Regions from separate parts of the Enterobacter cloacae complex sp. HYC074_NIDB genome, predicted to be linked through region 3. Evidence: predicted binding sites of a transcription regulator. Region 3 holds the regulator's gene; each other region holds the start of a gene.

Region 1 (2,269 bases), 1.0 Mb from region 3:
TCCGTCTGCTCAAAACCTGGGGCGGGGAATCGCTGTCGCGCGAGCTGGAGTCGGCCCAGGAAAAAGTGCTGGCGATCCTGCCAGAAGAGAGCCGCCGCAAAGCTGAACAGACGCGAATTTACGCGCCGGATATTGCCCTTCAGCCACACTCCCGTAGTGGTTTCGACGTGATCCACCAGGCAATTTCTGCCCTGCGTGTGCTGGCGCTGCACTATCGCGATGAAGCCGGGCAGTTAACCTGGCGTGAGGTTCAGCCGCTGGGGCTGTTCTTCTGGGGTGAGCACTGGCTGCTGGCCGCGTGGTGTGAACGGCGCGATGACTATCGCTGCTTCCGTCTCGACCGGTGTTTGCATATTACGCTGACGGAAAGACACTTTAGCGAAAGCGCGGACAGGTCGCTGGCGGATTTTTTGCGCAAGGTGAAGCAGTAAAAAGCCGGGTGGCGAGGTAAAAGCAAAACGGCAACGATGTTGCCGTTTTTTGTGTTTGCGCCCTCTCCCGTGGGAGAGGGAAGGGGTGAGGGCACCAGCCCGCACAATCCCGCACTGATTAGAAGTTGTAACCCACGACCAGGTAACCGCCCCAACCGGTAGAACGAACGCTGAAGTCGCCGTTGCCGAAGTTCAGGCTGGCGTCGTCGTTCCACTGACCACCGTTGTGCCAGTAACGCGCAACAACAGAGTAGTGCCAGTGATCGTAGTTCAGCGCCAGGATGTGGCTGGACGCGATGGAGTCGTTAGTGCGCGCTTTTCTGCCGTTCAGGTCGCGGAAATCGTTATCGCCCAGGTCTGAACCCCAGTCAAAGTTGGTGAAGCCGATATAGCTCAGGTTGCCGCCCCACAGTTGGGTAATTGGCACAAAGTATTTCACTTTGAAACGGTAGCCATCCCACTCGTTCTCGTTCGCAGCGCCGTAGTTCTGCCACTGGTATTTTGCGTAGACGTTCATGGACAGGCTCATCGGCAGGCCAGTCTCAATGTCTGTACCCAGACCCATATACCAGGTGCTCTGGCGACCGGACTTGTTGCGGCCCATGTCGTAGATGTAGTTGTTTGCGAAATACCACTCTTTGAACGGACCAAACGCCAGGCTGGTACCAGTCAGTTTATCAATGGAGAAGCGTGGTTCGATCTCCATGAACAGTGGGGAACCGTGGTTCCAGATACCTTTCGCGTCGGTGTTACCGCCGAAGAATACCGGTGCGTCCATGTAGCCATAGAAATCAAACCAGTCTTTTTTAGCGAATGCTTCGTACTCGAGGTAAGTATCGTTACGGATCTGCGGTCCGAAACGGGTATGGTAGCTGCCTACCACGTTAACGCTCTGGTGCCACCAGTCGGAGAGGTATTGTGGTTTGTCGTTTTCCGCTGCGTTAACAGTGAAAGAGGAGGACAGTGCCAGAACTGCACCGGCTGCGAGTAATGTTTTTTTCATAATCATGCCACTGATTGAAATTCCCTTCCGGGAGTGAAAAATGCGCGAATTGCGTTTCTAAATATTTCGTGTTTCTGCGGAGCCTATTATAGGAATCCTTGCTCACAAAAATATGTGTTGTTTCACATATCTCTCACATACGTAATCGATTGCGTTCACGTTTGCGTACTTTAGACGGGCGCGATTGTAGCGGCAATCATTTATGTTGCCAATCCATACGAAATGTAAATGTTAGCGGAGTGACATTTCACTCCGCTAAAAGGGCGGGTTATTGCGCGGCGGGTTGAATGTCGTGAATACGGATAAAGCCCAGCTGTTCTGGCGTCAGTCCGCTCAGCTGGAGCGGGATGTCAACATCGCTCGGCGCCAGCGTGCTGGCGGGGGCGGTGAAGAGCTGATTCTTCACGTTCACTTCCTGATAGCTCTCCGTGGTGCCCTGAATCTGGCCCCACTCTACGGTGCCGCTGAACGCGGGCAGCGGATCGTTGGACTCACCCTGAATGCGTAATGTTGCGCGAGTACCATCGGCATTCGCTGCAACATTCACCAGAGACATCTTTAGCGTGCCAATCTGGCTGTTCAGACGCGCGGGCGTGTTTGCACCTGGCAATAAATAAACGCCATTGCTGGATTTGGCATTCAGCGCGTTCTGCTGGGTGATCTTCACGGTTTCTTTATTAAGTTTGTCCATCGCCACGTTAAGCGTATTCACGCTTTGTTTCATCTCGCGGACTTCGCTTTGCTGTGCGCAGGCGCTAAGCGTGAACAGGCTCCCCACCAGCACTATTTTCAGGTAACGTCTTGTCATTGCGTTTAATTCCTTGAAATCACAGAT
Region 2 (2,269 bases), 750 kb from region 3:
CAGACCTGATAAGGCAGCAGCGTTGAGGCATGCTTTTTAACGTAGTAGACCGTTTCTGAATCGTTACCCCAGACGAAATCGGGGGAGACATTATCCAGCATTTCGGGATACCAGTTTCCCGTTTCAAGATTGCGGAAACGCAAACCGTACTGGCGGCGGGAGAGGTAATCCTCAGCCAGCGCCATAATGGCGTTATCGGGGGAAATGGACATGCCGCCCAGCGTATAAAACTCACTGTGGGCAGCACGTTTGTTGGCATCCAGCAAGATCTCCCATTCGTCCCACTCGGCGCTCAGCACAGACTGGCGCTGGTAGATGGGATATTCGTTTCCCGGCTCATAAATATGGCGATAGCGATAACCGTTTTTGCACCACGGGGCAGAGACATCACGCTGGGGGATACGCTGCACCATTTCGTTCAGGAGCTGATCCTGAAGCGCCTGCTGGCTGGCCATGACCTGGCGGCCATAGTCGTTTTCCTCGTGCAGATAGTCGAGCACCTCTGGCCGGGAACGAGAATCGTCCCGCAGCCAGTAGTAGTTATCGATACGCGTATCGCCATGCGTGGTGATCGCATAAGGAGTACGTCGGGCTTTTGGAGGCATGGCATTCTTACTTTTTCGTTTTACATCCTATAAGGTTGGCAAAACACGCGTATGATGCAAGCGAAACATGGCCTTCTAGCCCGCGAGAGTCTGCTTCTGCTGCTGAATATCCTGCTCAATTCCCTCGCGAACGTCCTGGGGGATCTTCAGCGCATCGCCCAGGGCGTTCAGGTAGCTGCGCTCCATAAAGTGATCGATATCGATGGCGGCACAGCTCAGAAAATAGAGTTCCAGCGCCTCTTCTTCGTTTTTCACGCCTTGCGCCAGACGCTGCGGATCGAGCGGCTGTTCAATGGCCTGCGCCACCAGCGCCCTGCCCTGCTCCTCAACGCCCGCTTCCCGCATCTGCTGTTCAATTGCGGCACGTTCACTGGCATCAATATGCCCGTCGCTCTTGGCTGCAAAGACCAGGGCGAGGATCAGGCGCTCGGTGCGTAAATCTAACGGCGATACCTGCTTCCCGTACTGCGGTTCATCCTGATGCGCGCTGCGCACCTTGTCTTTGTATTTGTTCCATAAGACGGAGCCTGCAATAGCCCCTCCACCCGCCAGCAGCGCGCCGGTACCGTATTTGGTAAGCAGTTTCCGCGATGATTTATTGGCAACCAGCAAACCGGCCAGCCCGCCAAGCGCACCCGGCACCAGCAGCTTGCTTAGACCCTGCTCGCCCGACGACGAGCCTTTTTGTCCCAACAGGGATTGCAGTTGATTCATCCAGCCTGACATATTTTTCCTCACGTAACAGTGCGTAATCTTCACAGCCTAAGCGAGCAGGTGTCAGGAAATGTCTGTCAGTGCTAAAGAAGCGCAAATTTCCCCCTTGTCCGGTTATCCCCATACAAGACAGACGCAAACGTTTTCGTTTATACTGCCCGCATCTTTTTCAGGGGGATTTTTATGACTCGTTTAGGAACCGCGCTGCGCCCTGCCGCGACGCGCGTCATGCTGTTGGGATCGGGTGAACTGGGTAAAGAAGTGGCCATTGAATGCCAGCGTTTGGGCGTGGAGGTGATTGCAGTGGACCGTTACGCGAACGCCCCTGCCATGCACGTTGCGCATCGCTCGTACGTCATCGATATGCTTGACGGCAATGCCCTGCGGGCGTTAATTGCCGAGGAAAAACCGGATTTCGTGGTGCCTGAAATTGAGGCCATTGCCACTGAGATGCTGGTTGCCCTTGAGCAGGAAGGCCAGCGCGTAGTGCCTTGCGCCACTGCGGCAAAACTGACCATGAACCGGGAAGGCATTCGTCGCCTGGCGGCAGAAGAATTACAGCTCCCGACCTCCAGCTACCGTTTTGCCGGGGATAAAGCTGCGTTTCTCCAGGCCGTCGAAGAGATTGGCTACCCGTGCATCATTAAGCCGGTAATGAGCTCCTCCGGCAAAGGGCAGAGCTTTATCCGCGACAGCAGCACGCTGGACCAGGCCTGGGACTATGCCCAGCAGGGCGGTCGTGCCGGTGCCGGGCGCGTCATCGTGGAAGGCGTGGTGAAGTTTGATTTCGAAATTACCCTGCTTACCGTCAGTGCCGTGGACGGCGTTTATTTCTGCGACCCGATTGGTCATCGTCAGGAAGACGGCGATTATCGAGAATCCTGGCAGCCGCAGCAGATGAGCGCGCTGGCGCTGGCACGCGCGCAGGAGATCGCCCGCAAGACGGTGCT
Region 3 (2,269 bases):
GCGGAAAACACATTGCCGAGAGTGAAAATCGCCATCAGGAAAATCAGCGCGTTGCGGCGCGCACGGTGCGAAAGCAGCAGCGTCATCAGCGGCGCGCCCACCATCACGCCGATCGCGTAGGCGCTAATTAACATACCGGCCGCAGGGATAGAGACGTCTACCCCCCGGGCGATAACAGGCAATAACCCCATCGGGGAGAATTCAGTGGTGCCAATCCCAAAGGCGCCAATCGCCAGGGCCAGCAGGGGAAAATTGATTTTCATGAAGAGGCTCCGGATACCGTGCCATAACCCGGCACAGAACTAAGAAGTCAAAAGCATGACATCAATCACAAAAAATGAGAAGTTAACATTTTGGCAAAAGATTTTTGCCGGAGAGGTAACAATAGCGGCAAGAGAGGGAGAAGGTTCTCCCTCCGCCTGAATCAGTGCAGTGCAGCGGTTAAACCACCGGCAACAATCAGAGCAAGAACAACAATGGTGGTAAACAGCGAAAACTTCAGATCGGTACTCATCAATTTTTCTCCTTTTATTCACCCTACGAAAAGTGAGCTTGCTCATTTTTACACAGTTCAGGTCAAAAATCTTCCAGGATTTAAACGGATATCCACTTTACCTCTTCCCCTTTTCATCAAGATAGGACAAAATTCCACGCTAAATTTATTAGCGTACCGGCCACTGACCCCCTCCTGACGTCCTGTGTCGTTTTCCCGGCGTGTCGCAACTCATGTTTGCGTAATATGGGTGAGAGAAGGCAAACGTTTACCTTCAATTTTTTCAGGAGCTTAGGATATGGTCTGGAGTGACATTTAATGGCAACAATTAAAGACGTAGCAAAACGCGCAAACGTTTCCACTACAACCGTATCACATGTTATTAACAAAACGCGTTTCGTCGCTGAAGAGACGCGTAATGCCGTCTGGGCGGCAATCAAAGAACTGCACTACTCGCCAAGTGCCGTCGCCCGCAGCCTGAAGGTTAATCACACCAAATCGATTGGCCTGCTGGCCACCAGCAGTGAAGCGGCCTATTTTGCTGAAATCATCGAAGCCGTTGAAAAAAACTGCTTCCAGAAAGGCTATACCCTGATTCTGGGCAATGCGTGGAACAACATTGAAAAACAGCGCGCTTACCTGTCAATGATGGCGCAAAAGCGCGTCGACGGTCTTCTGGTAATGTGTTCTGAATACCCTGAGTCGGTCCTTTCCATGCTGGAAGAGTATCGCCACATTCCGATGGTGGTCATGGACTGGGGCGAGGCGCGCGCAGACTTCACCGACTCCGTTATTGATAACGCCTTTGAAGGCGGCTACATGGCGGGGCGTTATCTGGTAGAACGCGGTCATCGTGAAATTGGCGTGATCCCGGGACCTCTGGAGCGTAACACCGGTGCTGGCCGTCTGGCCGGTTTCATGAAAGCGATGGAAGAGGCGCTGATCACCGTGCCGGAAAACTGGATTGTTCAGGGCGACTTCGAGCCGGAGTCAGGCTATCGCGCCATGCAGCAGATCGTCTCCCAGCCGCATCGCCCTACCGCGGTGTTCTGCGGCGGTGACATCATGGCGATGGGCGCGCTATGCGCGGCAGATGAACTCGGCCTGCGCGTCCCCCAGGATATCTCGGTGATCGGCTATGACAACGTGCGCAACGCCCGCTTCTTTACCCCGGCGCTGACCACCATTCACCAGCCGAAAGATTCGCTGGGTGAAACGGCCTTCAACATGCTTCTGGACAGGATCGTCAACAAGCGTGAACAGTCCCAGTCCATTGAAGTTCACCCGCGCCTGATAGAACGCCGTTCCGTTGCGGACGGTCCGTTCCGCGACTACCGTCGTTAATCACTTTCCGGGGCCAGCTATGCTGGTTCCCGCAACCACTCCCGGTTCAGCGTTTCGCTGTCTCCCAGATAATCCAGCAGCCAGGCCATGGCGGGCGAGACGTCGTTTTGCTGCCACGTCAGACAGCATGCGGCATCCGGGAAGGGGTTTTCCAGCGTCAGAGCCACCCACTCTCCCGCGTCGATGCGCGGGCGCGCAAAATGCACCGGCACCATGCCAACGCACAGCCCCGCGCTCAGACAGGTGGCTGACGACTCCCAGTCCGGCGCGACCACGCGGCGCTGATTATCCAGCAACCAGGTAATGCGCTTGGGCAGCGAGCGGGAGGTATCTTCCAGCACCAGCGAGGGCCAGTTGCGTAATGTGTCATCGCTCAGCGGCCCTTCCAGCGCTGCCAGCGGGTGATCGCGCGCGACCACGCAGGTCCAGCTC

The links. The regulator PurR, encoded in region 3, represses purine synthesis genes. The targets are predictions, from matches to a motif close to CANGCAAACGTTTGCNTG.
Region 1: O1724_RS05150 (nucleoside-specific channel-forming protein Tsx) is a predicted target of PurR. The motif match lies at 1,573-1,590, and genes of this name have one in related genera.
Region 2: purT (formate-dependent phosphoribosylglycinamide formyltransferase) is a predicted target of PurR. The motif match lies at 1,452-1,469, and genes of this name have one in related genera.

What each region holds. Positions count from the first base shown of each region.
Region 1 is NZ_CP114214.1:1,071,436-1,073,704, forward strand. Features, by position in the region: gene O1724_RS05145 (helix-turn-helix transcriptional regulator) at 1-431, shown strand, start outside; gene O1724_RS05150 (nucleoside-specific channel-forming protein Tsx) at 550-1,434, opposite strand; gene O1724_RS05155 (SadB/YajI family lipoprotein) at 1,703-2,242, opposite strand.
Region 2 is NZ_CP114214.1:2,848,094-2,850,362, forward strand. Features, by position in the region: gene ptrB (oligopeptidase B) at 1-605, opposite strand, end outside; gene O1724_RS13890 (tellurite resistance TerB family protein) at 681-1,331, opposite strand; gene purT (formate-dependent phosphoribosylglycinamide formyltransferase) at 1,503-2,269, shown strand, end outside.
Region 3 is NZ_CP114214.1:2,101,878-2,104,146, reverse strand. Features, by position in the region: gene O1724_RS10430 (MFS transporter) at 1-263, opposite strand, end outside; gene cydH (cytochrome bd-I oxidase subunit CydH) at 425-514, opposite strand; gene purR (HTH-type transcriptional repressor PurR) at 812-1,837, shown strand; gene punR (DNA-binding transcriptional activator PunR) at 1,855-2,269, opposite strand, start outside.